Regions from separate parts of the Shinella sp. 20P9.1.1 genome, predicted to be linked through region 3. Evidence: predicted binding sites of a transcription regulator. Region 3 holds the regulator's gene; each other region holds the start of a gene.
The links. The regulator LexA, encoded in region 3, represses DNA repair genes until DNA is damaged. The targets are predictions, from matches to a motif close to TGTTCNNNNTGTGTTCNG.
Positions count from the first base shown of each region.

Region 1 (5,735 bases), on a different contig from region 3:
GACGAATATGGAGGTAGGGCATGTCGGTCCTCGACGGCTGGTGGGACGATTTCTTCTTCGGCCTGATGACGGTGTTGCAGGTCTTTTCGGTGTCGCTGGTGATCGCGGTGGTCTGCGGCCTTCTCGGCGCCTCGGCAAAACTGTCCAAAAGCCGCATCCTGCGCGGCATTGCCCAGGGCTACACCATCGTGTTTCGCGGCGCGCCGGAACTTCTGGTCCTGCTGCTCTTCTATTTCGGCATGGCGATCGCGCTCACCCAGCTGGTTCAGCTCGTCGATCCCTCGGTAAAATTCATCGACCTGCCGCCGTTCTGGGCGGGCTCCATCGCCATCGGCCTCATCGTCGGGGCCTATATGACGGAGACCTTCCGCGGCGCCTTTCTCGGCGTCGATCGCGGCCAGGTCGAGGCGGCGCGGGCGCTCAGCCTCAAGCGCCACCAGATCTTCCGTTATGTGCGGCTGCCGCAGATGTGGCGGCTGGCGCTGCCGAATTTCGGCAATCACATGCTGTCCATCATGAAGGATACGGCACTCGTCTCGATCATCGGGCTGGAGGAAATCCTCTTCGTGGCCAAGATGGCGAACTCGCTCATCCACCGTCCCTTCCTGCTCTACATGACCGTCGCCCTGATCTATCTGGCGATGACCACGGTCATCACGCTCATCGTCGGCTGGCTGGAGCGGCGCGCAAACCGTCATCTCAGAGGTGCCCGATGAGCTTCGATCTCTCGCTGATCGCCACCAGTCTGCCGAAAATCCTGCAGGGCCTGGGGCTGACCCTCAACCTGCTCGCCGTCTCCACCCTGTTCGGGCTGATCCTTGCCGTCGGCATCCTGCTGATGCGCCTGTCGCGGCGGGCGTGGCTTTCCTGGCCCGCCAAGGCCTATATCTACTTCTTCCGCGGCACGCCGCTGCTCGTGCAGCTCTTCGTCATCTATCACGGCCTGCCGCAGTTCGGCTTCATCCGGCAGAGCATCCTCTGGCCGATCCTGCGCGAGCCCTACTGGTGCTCGGTCATCGCGCTGTCGCTGAATACGGCGGCCTATGTCTCGGAAATCCTGCGCGGCGGCGTGCTCGGTGTCGACAAGGGCTTCGTTGAGGCGGGCAAGGCGCTCGGCCTTTCCAAGTTCCAGCGTACGACCCGCATCACCGCTCCGCTCGCCGTGCGCCTCGCGCTGCCCGCCTACAGCAACGAGATCGTCTCCATGCTGAAATCGACCGCGCTCGCCTCCACCGTGACCCTGATGGAAATGACGGGTGTCGCCCGCACCATCGTGGCCGATACCTTCGCCCCCTACGAGATCTTCATCGCCGCGACGATCATCTATCTCGTGCTCGTCTGGATCATCCAGACCGGCTTCACGCTGATCGAGACCTATGCGAACCGCCATGTGAGAAAGACCTGATGGCCGATATCATTGTCCTGGAAAAGATGAACAAGTTCTACGGCACCTATCACGCGCTGAAGGATGTCGATCTCTCGATCGCCAAGGGCGAGAAGGTCGTGGTCTGCGGTCCCTCGGGCTCGGGAAAATCCACCATGATCCGCTGCATCAACAGGCTCGAGGAGCATGACAGCGGCCGCATCATGGTTGCCGGCGAGGAGCTGACCGACGACGAGAAGAAGATCGATCTCGTGCGCCGCGAAGTCGGCATGGTGTTCCAGAGCTTCAACCTCTTCCCGCACATGACCGTGCTGGAGAACCTGACGCTCGCGCCGCGCCTGGTGCGCAAGATGGCGACCGCCGAGGCGGAAGCCGTCGCCATGAAGTATCTCAACCGCGTGCGCATTCCCGATCAGGCGCACAAATATCCCTCACAGCTTTCGGGCGGCCAGCAGCAGCGCGTCGCGATTGCCCGCGCGCTCTGCATGAACCCGGAGGTCATGCTCTTCGACGAGCCGACCTCAGCGCTCGACCCGGAAATGATTTCCGAAGTGCTCGACGTGATGACCGATCTTGCACGCGAGGGCATGACGATGGTCTGCGTAACGCACGAGATGGGCTTTGCCCGCTCCGTCGCCGACCGCATCGTCTTCATGGACCAGGGCGAGATCGTCGAAGTCTCCACCCCCGCCGAATTCTTCGCAGCCCCCAAGTCCGAGCGTGCCCGCACCTTCCTCGGACAGATCCTTGCCCATTGAGTAGAGCAGCCATGACCGACAGTACCGAAACCTTCCTCGCCTTCGCCGAGAAAATCGCCGACAGCTCCCGCGCCTTGCTTCTGGCCGCAGCCGAAGAGGCGCCACGCGTCGACCTGAAACAGGATGCGAGCTTCGTCACCGCCACCGACCGCGCGGTGGAAGCCCGGCTGCGCGAACAAATCCGCACCGCCTTCCCCGATCACGGCATCATGGGTGAGGAATATGGCAGCGAACGGCTGGATGCCGAATTCGTCTGGGTGCTCGATCCGATCGACGGCACCGCCGCCTGGGTCGCCGGCATTCCCGTTTATGGTACTCTGATTTCGCTGGCGCATGGCGGCAAGCCTTTGCTCGGCGTCATCGACCTTCCCGCCACCGCCGAGCGCCTGACCGGCATTTCCAGCCAAGGCGCCTGGCACAACGGCAAGCCGATCCGCTGCCGCAAGGGCACCGCACTTGCCGATGCCTATATGACCTCCTCCAACCCCCGCTTCGTGCCCGAGGCCGACCGTGCGCCCTTCGCACGGCTCGACAATTCCGTGCAGTTCACGCAATACGGCGGCAGCTGCTACAGCTATGCCTGCCTGGCGCGCGGCCGCACGGATTTGGCCGTCGATGCCGGCTTCGACGCCTATGACCTCTTTGCCCCGACCGCTATCATCGAAGGCGCAGGCGGCATCGTCACCGACTGGCAGGGTGGTCCGCTCGATCTCGGCTGGAAGGGCTGCGTCATCGCGGCGGGTGATCCGGCACTGCATGCGCAGGCGCTCACGGCGCTTGCGGCGGGCTGAAGCGCGAGGCGGAACAAAGCGCTGCCCAGTGCAGTTCGGCTCCATCATTCAAAACCGATGGAGCAAAGCAATGGGCGACCGCAAACAAGCCTCTCGCGAAGACGATTTCCGGGATTACGAACAGCGCGACACCCGCGACGGTTGGCCCTATGCGGACAGCGATGGCAGTGGGGCTGGCAGGAACGCGCCCTACGGCACCGCGGGCGCCAATCTCGAGCAGTCGGACAACAACGGCATCGAGATTTCCGGCGATCCCGAACTGCGGGACGTTGATGGCGCCCCGCTGCCGTTCTCCGACGAAGAGGCGGACACGATTGCCGACGACGATCTCGAGGAGCGCATCGCGCAACTGCTCGAAGAAGACGGGCGATTCGATCTCGATTCTCTGGAAATCACGATCCGCGGCGGGATTGCCGATCTCGATGGTTCCGTCGATGGCGAGGAAGACCGCCGTCGCCTGATCGGCCTTGTCCGCCGGGTGAAAGGCGTGCGCGCGGTAACGGCCGAGAACCTCATGACGCGCGGCGTCGATAGTCATATGCCGCGGGATATGGACGAATAGACACACGGATGAAATGCTGCCGGCCCGGCATCAACTGTCGGGTCGCCTCGTTCGTCCAGGGCGCCGTGGGTGTGAACAAAGAACGCTTCTAGTGAACGGTGATTGCGATATTCGCGTCGTAGGCGGCAGCCAGGAAGGCGTCGCGCACATCACCGTCCTCCACGTCGCCATCGAGAGCATCCGCACAGATACGGATGGCATTGAAGAACGCGGCGCCATGCTGCTTGGGCCAGAATTCCAAGAGATAGGCGGCCGCTTCCAGTGAGCTGCGAACAACCACGAACGATTGTGCTTCGTCGTTGGTCACCACGACGGGCATCGGCCAATTGTGAGCGCTTTCCATGACGAACCTCGTTTCGATGTTCCTTCCTCTACAATCAGGGATGGCGTGAAAAGTTCCATCGACTGTGGTTTCCGCACGCCTCGGATTGACAGAGCGCTACAGAACATATAGTGAACAAATATGAAGAAATCGCTGCAGCAACGCCTGGCCATCCTGTCTGATGCGGCCAAATACGATGCCTCCTGCGCGTCGAGTGGAACCGTCAAGCGCGACTCCGTGGTATCAGGCGGCCTCGGCTCGACCGAAGGGGCGGGGATTTGCCATGCCTATGCGCCGGACGGGCGCTGTATTTCGCTTTTGAAGATCCTGCTCACCAATTTCTGCATCTTCGATTGCGCCTATTGTATCAACCGCTCGTCGAGCAATGTGGAGCGCGCCCGCTTCACGCCGGACGAGGTTGTCTGGCTGACGCTGGAATTCTATCGGCGCAACTATATCGAGGGCCTGTTCCTCTCGTCGGGCATCATCCGCTCGCCCGATCATACGATGGGCGAAATGGTGAAGGTGGCGAAGGACCTGCGCGTGGTGCACGGCTTTCGCGGCTATATCCATCTCAAATCGATCCCCGACGCGTCGCCCGAACTGATCGAGCAGGCGGGGCTCTATGCCGATCGCCTGTCGCTCAATATCGAACTCCCGACGGATGCGGGTATCGGCCGTTTCGCGCCGGAAAAGCGCCCCGAGGGCATTCGCCGCGCCATGGGGGATCTGCGCCGCAAGATCGAGGCGGCAGACGAACCGACGTTGCAGACCAAGCGGCGCAAACGCTTCGTGCCGGGCGGCCAGAGCACCCAGATGATCGTGGGTGCCGATGGCGCTGACGATGCGACCATCCTAAAGACCAGCGCCCGGCTTTATGGCAGCTATGGCCTGAAGCGCGTCTACTATTCCGCCTTCAGCCCCATTCCGGATGCCTCGCGGGCATTGCCGCTGATCAAGCCGCCGCTGGTGCGCGAACACCGGCTCTACCAGGCCGACTGGCTCTATCGTTTCTACGGGTTCGGCGTCGACGAGATCACCGCGGCGACCGGCGGCATGCTGGATCTCGACATGGACCCCAAGCTCGCCTGGGCGCTCGCCAACCGGCAGGATTTCCCCGTCGACGTCAACAGGGCGGCGAAGGAGACCCTGCTGCGCGTGCCGGGCTTCGGCACGAAGACGGTCGATGCCATCCTCTCCAGCCGCCGTTTCCGCCGCCTGCGGCTGGAAGATCTGGCGCGGCTTAGCGTTTCCGTGCGCAAGGTGAAGGCGTTCATCGAGGCGGAGGGTTGGACGCCACTGAAGCTCGCCGACCGCGCCGACTTGAAGACGCTCTTCGCGCGCAAGCCGGAACAGCTTTCGTTGCTGTGATGTGGACGATCCCGCTTCTCGCCCGCGGTGATTTTTCCGAATGGCGCGATGCCGCCCGCGCGCTTGCCACAGCCGGCGTCTCGCCGCGCGAGGTGGACTGGCGCATCCAAGGCGACATAGAACTCTTCGAGGCCAGCACATTGCCGGAGCTGCCGGTGCCTGATGCCGCCGCACCCCCGCTCGTGGTGCCGCAGGCCTTCCTGCCGCTTGCCGAGGCCGTCGTATGCCACACGGATCCGGGGCGCTTTCATCTGCTCTACCGCCTGCTCTGGCGCCTGCAATCCGACCGGCGCCTGCTGGAACTGACGGCGGACAAGGATGTCGCCTGGGCGCGGCTGCTGGCCAAGAACGTCGCGCGTGACAGCCACAAGATGACGGCCTTCGTGCGGTTCAAGGAAATCGCAGGGGAGGTGGAAGGCCGCCGACGGTTTTTCGCCTGGTTCGAGCCGACGCATTTCGTCGTCGCGCGCACCGCGCCGTTCTTTCGCCGCCGCTTCGCCGATATGGACTGGATCATCGCAACGCCGAAGGGCACGGCGAGCTGGAA
Region 1 covers NZ_JBYOLC010000009.1:146,988-152,722, reverse strand. The annotation lists gene AC27VQ_RS16970 (ABC transporter permease) at 21-716, shown strand; gene AC27VQ_RS16965 (ABC transporter permease) at 713-1,405, shown strand; gene AC27VQ_RS16960 (amino acid ABC transporter ATP-binding protein) at 1,405-2,142, shown strand; gene AC27VQ_RS16955 (inositol monophosphatase family protein) at 2,154-2,933, shown strand; gene AC27VQ_RS16950 (BON domain-containing protein) at 3,004-3,495, shown strand; gene AC27VQ_RS16945 (DUF982 domain-containing protein) at 3,584-3,838, opposite strand; gene AC27VQ_RS16940 (putative DNA modification/repair radical SAM protein) at 3,959-5,188, shown strand; gene AC27VQ_RS16935 (UdgX family uracil-DNA binding protein) at 5,188-5,735, shown strand, end outside.
Region 1: the regulator LexA is predicted to act here: its motif matches at 3,938-3,955, upstream of AC27VQ_RS16940 (putative DNA modification/repair radical SAM protein).

Region 2 (5,735 bases), on a different contig from region 3:
TCAGTGCCTTGCGCATGCCGGCACTTTCCACCTGGAACACGCCGACCGTCTCGCCGCGCGACAGCATCTCGTAGGTCAACTGATCATCCAGCGGCAGGCTTTCGAGCTTGACCTCGATATCGCGCTTGCGAATGAAATCGACGGCGGTCTTCAGGACAGTCAGCGTCTTCAGGCCGAGAAAGTCGAATTTCACGAGGCCGGCCTGTTCCACCCACTTCATGTTGAACTGGGTGACGGGCATGTCGGAGCGCGGATCGCGGTACATCGGCACAAGCTGCGACAGCGGCCGATCGCCGATCACGATGCCGGCGGCATGCGTGGAGGCGTGACGGTAGAGACCTTCGATCTTCTGGGCGATATCGAGCAGACGGGCGACGACCGGCTCCTTCTCCGCCTCTTCCTGCAGCTTCGGCTCCTCTTCGATCGCCTTGTAGAGCGGCGTCGGATTGGCCGGATTGTTCGGCACGAGCTTGCAGATCTTGTCGACCTGGCCATAGGGCATTTCGAGCACGCGGCCGACGTCACGCAGGGCCGCGCGCGCCTGCAGCGAACCGAAGGTGATGATCTGTGCCACCTGCTCGCGACCGTATTTCTGCTGCACGTAGCGGATCACCTCTTCGCGGCGGTCCTGGCAGAAGTCGATATCGAAGTCGGGCATCGAAACGCGTTCCGGATTGAGGAAGCGTTCGAAAAGCAACGAGAAGCGCAACGGATCGACGTCGGTAATGGTGAGTGCATAGGCGACGAGCGAACCCGCGCCCGAACCGCGGCCCGGCCCGACGGGAATATTATGCTGCTTGGCCCACTTGATGAAGTCGGCAACGATGAGGAAGTAGCCGGGAAACTTCATGCGCTCGATGACGCTGAGCTCGAAATCCAGCCGCTCGCGGTAATCCTGTTCCGTATAGCCCGGCGACAGGCCGAGCAGCGCCATGCGGCTTTCCAGCCCCTCCACCGACTGGCGGCGCAGCTCTGCCGATTCCGCCCGCTCCGCCTCTTCCGGATCATCCGTCGCCCCCGTGAAGCGCGGCAGGATAGGCGCGCGCGTCTTCAGCACGAAGGAGCAGCGCTTTGCGATCTCGACCGTGTTCTCCAGCGCCTCCGGAAGGTCGGCAAAGAGCTTTGCCATGTCCTTGCGGCTCTTGAGATAGTGATCCGGCGACAGGCGGAACCGGTTGTCATCCGACACCATGGCATTGTGCGCCACCGCCATCAGCGCATCGTGGGCATCGTAGTCGTCCGGTGACGGGAAGAACGGCTCGTTGGTGGCGACCAGCGGCACATCCTCCGCATAGGCAAGCTCCACCATGCGCCGCTCATGCGACTTGTCGTAACGACCGTGGCGCTGCAACTCGATATAGAGCCGATCGCCAAACACAGCCTTCAGCGCATCGAGCCGCGCTTTTGCTACGGCCGGCTGTCCGGCAAGATAGGCCATGTCGACGGGACCGCCGCGCGCACCCGTCAAGGCGATCAGCCCGTCCGTGCCCGCTTCCAGCCAGCTATAGGCAATGCGAACCGCCTGCCCGCTTTCACCGCCGAGATAGGCGCGGCTGACGAGCTCGACGAGACGCGCATAGCCGGCATCGCTCGCGGCAAGGACAACGATCGACGGCAGCTTCTGAAGCTGCGCCTGCCCCCCGCGCCTTTCGCCCTCGCCCTCGTCTTCCATATCGATCGACAGCTGGCAGCCGATCAAGGGCTGAATGCCGTCGCCGACGGCCTTCTGCGAGAATTCGAGCGCCGCGAACAGATTGTTCGTGTCGGTGATGGCGATTGCCGGCTGCTGGTCGGACGTTGCCTTGCCGATGATCTTCTTGATCGGCAGAGCGCCTTCGAGCAGCGAGAAAGCCGAATGCACGCGCAGATGCACGAATTCGGGCGTCTCGGCGATCTTCTCGCCAACCGTCACTGGAGCCGCTTCCGCCATGTCAAACTTCCTTCCGATCAGAAGAAAGAGCTTAAACGGATTCGGACCCGTCTCGTCCAGACGGTTCTTGGCTTTGCACCCGCTTTCCACGCGCCAAGGACGCGCGGCAGGCAGGAATGATCAGTGGAGAGATCTGAACCGTCAGATTCCGAAGAGGAGGACGGAGAAGCTGGCGACGAACAGGGCGATGGAGGTGAATGCTGCAAAGTCACGAAGAAAATCGGTCATTATGGCTCCCTTTCCTTTTATGTTTTCACTTTGTTCTATTCTTGTTCTCATGTCAACAGCTTTCCACATCCCCTCTGGACCGACGCGTTCACGCGCAATAAGGTCGGCCCAACCCCATGGAGGAAATGAAATGAAGTCGCTTGCCGCTGCCCTCGTGTTTTCGATTGTTCTGCCTGCCGCAACGATGGCCGCCGACTTTCCGGCAGACCGCATCGTCGCCATGGCGAGCGGCGACTGGAACAAGGACGGCACGGCGGATCTGGCCGTGATCGCCACACCGGGCGACGACAGCGGCGACGACAACGGCCTCTATGTCTATCTTGCCAAGCCCGAAGAGAACCGCCTGACGCTTGCTTTGCCGCTGCCGAACAGCATCTGGGGCAACCTCACCATGTACGGCCAGGAGCCGGAACTTGCGGCGCTCGCCAATGGCTCCTTCACCATCACGACCAAGAACGATTCGGTCGGGCGCGACCGCTGGCGTCAGTCGCTCACCATCGCCTATCGAAATTTCGATTTCATCGTCGCCGGCTACACCTACTCGGCCTATGATACGCTCGACCCCAATGCCAGCACGGAATGCGACCTCAACGTGCTGACCGGAAAGGGCAAGACCAGCGGCGGCGCGGTTTCCGGGCAGGCGCAGTTCGCCTTGCTCAAGGACTGGAAGGACGAGACCGCCCGCTCCATCTGCGGGCTGGACAACTGATCGCAGGCACCGCCCGCAGGGCGGCGATACGGAAGGACAATCGCGATGACCGACGAGATCAGCATCGAAATTTCCCTCTTCGTCGAGCACGGGCGCGAACAGGAGGCGGCGGACTTCTACGTCGTCGCCTTTGGCGCCGTAGTGGTCGAACCCTATCATATCGAAGGCGTACTAGCGGGCTTTGCCATGCGCTTCGGAACGATGCCTGTGGCCGTCGCGGGATCAAACCCGCGACGCGAGGAAAACCCGTCCTATGGCGGGCCGTTCTTCCCCAAGGCGGCCGGGTCCGTCAGCGCGATTTTCACACTGACGGTCGGCGACATCGAGCGCACGATGCAACGGACGATCGAAGCCGGTGCCGTGACGCGAGATGTAGTGCAGGTGGATATGTTGGGCCGCCGCGTGGCGTCGATCTTCGACCCGTTCGGACACATCTGGGCGCTTGTCGAACGAAAGGCCGGAACCGCTAAGCTCGCGGCGTGATATCGAACGACGGGCCTTTCAGGCCAGTTCCTTGACGAGCCCGTCCTCGATCGTCACGCGGCGATCCATCAGGCTGGCAAGCTCATGGTTGTGCGTGGCGATCATCGCGGCAAGGCCGGACTGGCGGGCGAGCGCTTCCAGCGCCTCGAAAACGTAGCCGGCGGTTTCCGGGTCGAGATTGCCGGTCGGTTCGTCGGCCAGAAGCAGGAGCGGCGCATTGGCAACCGCGCGTGCGATGGCGACGCGCTGCTGCTCACCGCCGGAGAGTTCGGACGGGCGATGGTCGGCGCGGTGGCCGATGCGCATATAATCGAGCAGCTGCGCGGCGCGTTCGCGTGCCTCGGCCTTGGAGAGACCGCCGATCAGCTGCGGCATCATGATGTTTTCGAGCGCGGTGAATTCCGGCAGCAGATGGTGGAACTGATAAACGAAGCCGATCTCGCCGCGGCGGATCGCCGTGCGCTGGTCGTCTGGCAGGCCAGCGCAGGAATGGCCGTTGACGAACACATCGCCGGCATCGGGTTTTTCGAGCAGCCCCGCGACATGCAGCAGCGTCGATTTGCCGGTGCCAGAGGGCGCGACGAGCGCCACCGTCTCGCCGCTTCTGAGCGTGAAATCGGCCCCCTTGAGGATCGACAGCACCGTCTCGCCCTGGCCGTAGTGCCGTTCGATGCCTTTGAGTTCCAAAGCGACGCGCGCTGCCATGCTGAATTCCTATTCGTACCTGAGGGCCTGAACCGGATCGAGCTTGGAGGCACGCCAGGCGGGGAAGATCGTCGCGAGGAAGGAGAGCGCCAGCGCCATGACGATGACGGTGACCGTCTCGCCGGCATTCATGTCGGCCGGAAGCTGGCTGAGGAAATAGAGTTCCGGATTGAACAGTGTCGTGCCCGAGATCCAGGAGAAGAACTGGCGGATCGACTCGACGTTGAGGCAGACGATGACGCCGAGCAGCACGCCGGCGAAGGTGCCGACCGTGCCGATGGCCGCCCCCGTCATGAAGAAGATGCGCATGATGGAGCCCGATGTGGCGCCCATGGTGCGCAGGATCGCGATGTCGCTGCCCTTGTCCTTCACCAGCATGATCAGGCCGGAAATGATGTTGAGTGCGGCGACGAGCACGATCAGCGTCAGGATCATGAACATGACATTGCGCTCGACCTGCAGGGCCGAGAAGAAGGTCTGGTTGCGCTGGCGCCAGTCGGTGATGAAGATTTGCCGCTCCGCCGCCGCCTCGATGGGCTGGCGCAGGCTGTCGATCTGATCCGGGTTGGAAACGAAAAGCTCGATCGACTGCACGACGCCTTCGGAGTTGAAGTAGAGTTGTGCCTCGTCCAGCGGCATGTAGATGATCGAGGCGTCATATTCCGACATGCCGATCTCGAAGATCGCCGAGACCGTATAGGTCTTCACGCGCGGATTAACGCCCAGCGGCGTGACGTCCCCTTCCGGTGCCACGAGCGTGATTTGGCCGCCGGCGCTGAGTCCGAGTTGCTCGGCCATACGCGCGCCGATGGCAACACCGCCGCCGGAGGCAAAACCGACAAGGTCGCCTTCCTTGATATGGTCGGAGACGGATTTCATTTTGGCGAGGTCATCCGCACGGATGCCGCGCACCAGAGCGCCCGTGCCGCCGCCGGCCGTGCCCTGCGCCAGCGTCTGGCCTTCCACGAGTGGGATAGCCATGGTGACGCCGGGAACGGCAGCGAGGCGCTCGGCGAGCTTGGCATAATCGTTCAGCGGGCTGTCGATCGGCTGGATGATCATATGCCCGTTGATGCCGAGGATGCGCGAGATCAGCTCGGTGCGGAACCCGTTCATCACCGCCATGACGATGATGAGCGTCGCCACGCCGAGCATGATGCCAATGAAGGAGAAGCCGGCAATAACGGAGATGAAGGCTTCCTTGCGCCGGGAGCGCAGGTAGCGCCAGGCGACCATCCGCTCGAAAGCGGAGAACGGGCGGCTCTTCTTGAAGGCCTGGGCCTCTATCGCCCCGCTCGCTGCGTCAGCCATGCTGTCTCCCTGTTTTCCCGGCTCAAACCGACATCAATTGCCGGATGTCAGGCGGTTGATCGCCGCCTCGATAGTAAGCGTCTCGCGTTCGCCGGTCTTGCGATCCTTGATCTCGACTTCGCCATTGGCGACGCCGCGCGGACCCGCGATGACCTGCACCGGCGCACCGATGAGGTCGGCGGTCGCGAATTTCGCACCCGCGCGCTCGTCCTTGTCGTCATAGAGCACGTCGATGCCGGCATTCAGGAGCGCGCCATAGATCGTTTCGCAGGCTGCGTCGCAGGCGGCATCGCCCGACTTCATGTTGATGACGATGGCTTCGAAAGGTGCCACGGCCTTCGGCCAGATGATGCCGTTCTCGTCATGCGA
Region 2 covers NZ_JBYOLC010000005.1:100,942-106,676, forward strand. The annotation lists gene dnaE (DNA polymerase III subunit alpha) at 1-1,930, opposite strand, end outside; gene AC27VQ_RS10540 (hypothetical protein) at 2,289-2,867, shown strand; gene AC27VQ_RS10545 (VOC family protein) at 2,913-3,350, shown strand; gene AC27VQ_RS10550 (ABC transporter ATP-binding protein) at 3,369-4,055, opposite strand; gene AC27VQ_RS10555 (lipoprotein-releasing ABC transporter permease subunit) at 4,065-5,366, opposite strand; gene proS (proline--tRNA ligase) at 5,400-5,735, opposite strand, start outside.
Region 2: the regulator LexA is predicted to act here: its motif matches at 2,190-2,207, upstream of dnaE (DNA polymerase III subunit alpha).

Region 3 (5,735 bases):
AAAGTCCGGCGGCCGCTCCGGTGATTACAAACGCAGAGATCTCTGATGTCCCTCCTCCCCGTTGCCGACGCCCTCGACCGCCTGCTTTCCGCGGCCAAGCCCACGCAACGGACGGAAAAGGTTTCGCTTCATGAAGCGGACGGCCGCGTGCTGGCTGAAGACGTCGCCGCCCGCCTCACCCAGCCGCCTTTCGACAATTCCGCCATGGACGGCTATGCCGTTCGCCACGCCGATATCGCCGAACTCGGATCGATCCTCAAGGTCGTCGGCACCTCCGCGGCTGGCCATGCCTTCGACGGCACAGCCGGCCCCGGCGAGGCCGTGCGCATCTTCACCGGCGCGCCAATGTCTGCCTTCGCAGATACCGTTCTGCTGCAGGAAGACGCGGAGAAGCTGGAGGATGGACGCATCCGCACCACCTTCCTCACGCCCAAAGGCCGCCATATCCGCCCGCGCGGCCAGGATTTTTCGGAACGCGACGTGCTGCTCAAGGCCGGCGATATGCTCGATGCCGGCCGTCTCACCGTCGCCGCTGCGATGAACCACGCCGAGCTCACGGTCTACGCCCGCCCCCGCATCGCCGTGCTCGCTACGGGCGACGAACTCGTCACGCCCGGCACATCGCCCGGCACAAGCCAGATCATCGCCTCCAACACCTATGGCGTCTCCGCCATCGCGCGCGCTTCCGGTGCCGAGATCATCGACCTCGGCATTGTCGGCGACGATAAAAAGGCGATCCTCGAGGCCGTGCAGAGGGCACTTGCCTTGGATATCGACGTGCTCGTCACACTCGGCGGCGCCTCGGTCGGCGATTTCGATCTCGTGCAGCCGGTGCTCGGCGAAGCCGGCATGGAACTCGATTTCTGGCGCATCGCCATGCGTCCCGGAAAACCGCTGATGGTCGGCCGCCTTGGCGATATCCAGATCGTCGGCCTGCCGGGCAATCCCGTCTCCAGCCTCGTCTGCGCGCTGCTTTTCCTGGAGCCGCTGACGCGCCGCCTCGCCCGCCTGCCGGCGAATGACCGCGTTTACAAGGCCGTCACCGCCGTGCCGGTCAAGGAAAACGACCACCGGCAGGACTACATTCGCTCCCGCATCACCCGCGGGCCGGATGGAGATTTGCAGGTGACGCCCTTCGACAAGCAGGATTCTTCGATGATGCGAATCTTCGCGGAATCCGAAGGCCTGCTCATCCGCCCGCCGAACGCGCCCTCCGTCGAAGCCGGCGTTGCTTGCGACGTCCTTATGGTACGCCAGCCACCCCCCTGAACAGTATTATTGTTTCAGCAGCCCCTTGCGGAACACAAATGGAACAGATAGTGTCTGTTCTGGATTTGTTTCACGATTCTCGGTGGAGAGACCATGCTGACGCGCAAACAACAGGAGCTGCTCCTGTTCATTCACGAGCGTATGAAGGAATCCGGTATTCCGCCGTCTTTCGACGAGATGAAGGATGCCCTGGATTTGGCCTCCAAATCCGGCATCCATCGCCTCATCACGGCGCTTGAAGAGCGCGGCTTCATCCGCCGCCTGCCGAACCGGGCGCGGGCACTGGAAGTCATCAAGCTTCCCGAGGCCTATTCACCGATCCAGCAGCCCCGCCGTGGGTTCTCACCCACCGTCGTAGAAGGCAGCCGCGGCAAACAACCGATGGCGCCGGCGCCCTCCCAGCGTGTCGCAACACCGCAGTCCGATCTCATGCCCTCCTCGGTCTCCGTACCTGTCATGGGCCGCATCGCCGCCGGCGTGCCGATCTCCGCCATCCAGAACAACACGCATGATATCACTGTCCCGGCCGAAATGATCGGCGTCGGCGATCACTATGCGCTCGAGGTGAAGGGCGATTCGATGATCGAAGCCGGCATCTTCGATGGCGACACGGTCATCATTCGCGATACCAGCAGTGCCAATCCCGGCGAAATCATCGTAGCCCTCGTCGACGATGAAGAAGCCACGCTGAAGCGCTTCCGCCGTAAGGGTGCGTCGATTGCGCTGGAAGCCGCAAACCCTGCTTATGAAACCCGCATCTTCGGTCCGGATCGCGTCAAAATCCAGGGCAAGCTTGTGGGCCTTATTCGGCGCTACAACTAACCAGGCCAAACTCGAGACGTCGTAAGTGCCCCGAGGGCATTAGCTTTCATGGACTGTGCGGCCTTCGAGGTGAAGGTGCGGGAGCTTTTGGTTCAGGAAATGGTTTATGCTGCCGGCCAACTCAGCTGCTCAATTCAGAAGTCGCTCGAAATGGCTGCGTCGGTTTCATTGATTTCGCCTTGAGTATCGCGTTGAGGGCGTTCTCCCTCTGCGTTGCCACTCGTATACGTTCCGGTTCGCCAATCATAAGTCCGATGGCGCGACCACGGGCGATCCAGCGTTTCGATAGCTGGTATTATGCTGGCTTCCAGTATGAACGGTGCATTTTCCTCTTCGCCGGGGATGATTTCCAGGGCGCCGGTGCGCCGAAGATGGCGAGCGGTGATGAGCCTTGCGCCGGAGCGGCAAGCGGCGGTCCGAAGCGGCGCCTGCGTGACGACGACGTCTGCGGCGTCGCAGGCCGTGCCAAGAAATGCGACGTCGTCAAGCGTGACGATGCGCCATTCGTTTGGTGAAACAGCCACGCAGAAAGCCTTCGTCTCGCAGATGAAACCCGCCTGGCTTGCTGCCGCGTCGAACGCAGACGCCATGGCCGCTTTCGCCTTTTCGCGGTTTGCCCGGTGGCGTGACGATTTTCGCTTTTTCGCGGTTTCGACAGCGGTAGCTTCCTCTTCAACTGTCAAACCGGCGGTCTTTCTCATCGTCGGCTTGACGACGTCGCCCAGCCGCAGGGCCCGGCGCCATTGCGCGTAGACGAAATCCGGCGGACGGGCACGGTTCGTCGCAACGCCATCGTCGCGCAGGATAGCAACGAGGCGACCGTCCTCCGAGATCAGGACCTCGGGTCTTACGGGATCACCCGGCCAGAATGCGATGGCAATGCCGATCAGCACGAGCAATGTACCGGCATGGCGAAGGCGTGTGCGCAGGATGCAGACGAGCCCGCCGCCAAAACCGATCAGCAGGAAGGCGGCAGGCGGAATGCGGCCGGTGACGATCTCGCCCTTCCAGCTGGCGACCCAGTTGGACAGGGCGATCATCCACTCGATCCCCTTGCCCATGATGGCGAAAGGAATGGCATCCAGCCCGAAGGGCATCAGCAGCACGGCGACAAGGCCGAACGGCATGACGATGGCGCTGATGGCGGGCATGGTGAGGAGGTTGCCCGCCAACCCGTAGGCCGGAATCCGGTTGAAGTGGCCGATCGAATAGATCAGCGTCGAAAAACCGCCGATCAGCGAGGAGAGCATCAATCCGCCAAGGAAGCGGCCGGTCGAACCGCCGGCGGCCCGCAACATGCCGCCCCGGCCTTCCCGTTTCACCGGCCGCTCGCGCCATGCCGCATAGCCGGCGACGAGCCCCAGCGTTGCGGCATAGGACATCTGGAAACCGGGATTGGTGATGGCCGAGGGCGTGACCACCAGAATGAGGATGGCCGAAAGGGCGACATTTCGCAGGCTGATCGCCGACCGTCCGAACAGCACGGCGACGAGCATGACGCAGATCATGATCCACGAACGCACCGCCGAAAGTGCCCCACCCGACACGAGTATATAGAGCGTCACCATGACGAGCGCCCCGACGGCGGCGATTTTCTTTGCCGGATATCGCTCGGCAAAGCCGGGGATCAGTGCCATCAGCATGCGTGCGCCGACAAGAAATGTGCCGGCCGCAAGCACCATGTTCAGCCCGGAAATCGCCAACACATGGGCAAGCCCCGCCTGCCGCAACGCCTCCACCGTTTCCGGGCTGATCGCACGCTGTTCGGCCGTCACCAAGGCGGCGGCGATCGCGCCGGCATCGCCATCGATCCGGCTACGGATATGCTCGGTCAGATTGTTGCGCCACGTCGCGATTTCCTGCCGGATCCGCTCCTCCAGACCGGCCGGCGCCGCTGCAATCCGTTCGGGCGCCTGGTAGAAATAGCCGACCGCCCCGGTGCCGGCGAAATAGGCGTCGAAGGCAAAATCGTTGAGCCCCGTCAATGCGGGACCGGAGGGCGGATTGAGCCGCGCGCGGCCAGCAATGCCGTCGCCGATCACGATCGGTTCGTGCCTGTTGCGGGCGAGAACCGTCACCACATCAGGCGCACGTTTCAAGGTGGGATCGCGTGTCGCCGTAAGGGCAATGCGATAGCGGATTGCACCTCGCCCGTCGCTTTCGCGCGACAGCACGCGGCCGGTGATCTCGGTGGTCACGGGCGCATCGAGCAGGACGGTGTCGAGCCGGGCACTTTCGAAGGCCGCCAGCAGCATGCCGATGGGCACGAGAAACGCAGCGCCTGCGGCAAGCGCTCGCCAGTCTTCCCGGTGTCGCAGGCGCCAGGCAGGCCAGAAGGTGATGAAAGCGATGAAAAGGAGGGCGAGAACGGAGGGATTGGAGATAGCCGCAAACCAGAGTGCTGCTCCCGCGCCGAGGAAGACCGGCACGAAGAGAAAGAAATGGCCGTGTGCCCGCTCCTCCGCAAAGGCGGCGTGCACGTCTCGCCACGGCAGGAGGACGTGGCGAAGGCGGCCTTCGATCCGCCCCAGAGTGGCTAGCGGCGCTTTCGGACGTGCACCATCCTCGAGCACTGCCGGTGGCGATGAGACATCGGAAAGCGTCCGCCAGGCATCGGCCTCGCGCAGCGCATCCCGTCCCTCCGCCTCCTTCACCTTGGCCATGGCCTCGGCCCCTTTTCCTGCCACCATAATGCAATCGACGACAAAAATCCTCAATCAACAGTAGGCGCGAAAAATACTAAGCCAGCAAGAAAGGATGCGCCCTCCGCAATTGCGCGAGCACTCTCAAAGGTTGCTTGCAACTTCACCGAAACGGTAGATATTGCGTTGCCGGAAAGCTTATTTTCGCAGTGCACAATTTGCCTTTGGTATCGCTTGGCAGGGCACCGTAAATGGGCTAGCAAAACGAGCATGTTCATGGGTGCGGCACAACTGCGTGCCACCATTCGAAACAACGGAGGATCGTCATGACAGGAACTAGCGCGGGTGTATCGATCGGTGGCAAGACAGTTGAGCTGCCGACGCGATCCGGGACGATCGGCCCCGATGTGATCGACATTGGCACCCTCTACAAGAATACCGGCGCCTTCACCTACGATCCCGGTTTCACCTCCACGGCCTCCTGCGAATCGAAGATCACCTATATCGACGGCGACGAAGGCGTGCTGCTGCATCGCGGCTACCCCATCGACCAGCTGGCCGAACATGGCGACTTCCTGGAAGTCTGCTACCTGCTGTTGTACGGCGAACTGCCGACGAAGTCCCAGAAGGACGATTTCGATCACCGCGTGACGCACCACACCATGGTGCACGAGCAGATGAGCCGCTTCTTCACCGGCTTCCGACGCGACGCGCATCCTATGGCTGTCATGTGCGGCTGTGTCGGCGCGCTCTCGGCCTTCTACCATGACTCGACCGACATCACCGATCCGCACCAGCGCATGGTCGCGTCACTGCGCATGATCGCCAAGATGCCGACGATCGCCGCCATGGCTTACAAGTACCATATCGGCCAGCCCTTCGTTTACCCGAAGAACGATCTCGACTATGCGTCGAACTTCCTGCGCATGTGCTTTGCCGTGCCCTGTGAAGACTATGTGGTGAACCCGGTTCTGGCCCGCGCCATGGACCGCATCTTCATCC
Region 3 covers NZ_JBYOLC010000011.1:43,272-49,006, forward strand. The annotation lists gene moaC (cyclic pyranopterin monophosphate synthase MoaC) at 1-46, shown strand, start outside; gene AC27VQ_RS18670 (molybdopterin molybdotransferase MoeA) at 46-1,269, shown strand; gene lexA (transcriptional repressor LexA) at 1,363-2,091, shown strand; gene AC27VQ_RS18680 (ComEC/Rec2 family competence protein) at 2,226-4,754, opposite strand; gene gltA (citrate synthase) at 5,060-5,735, shown strand, end outside.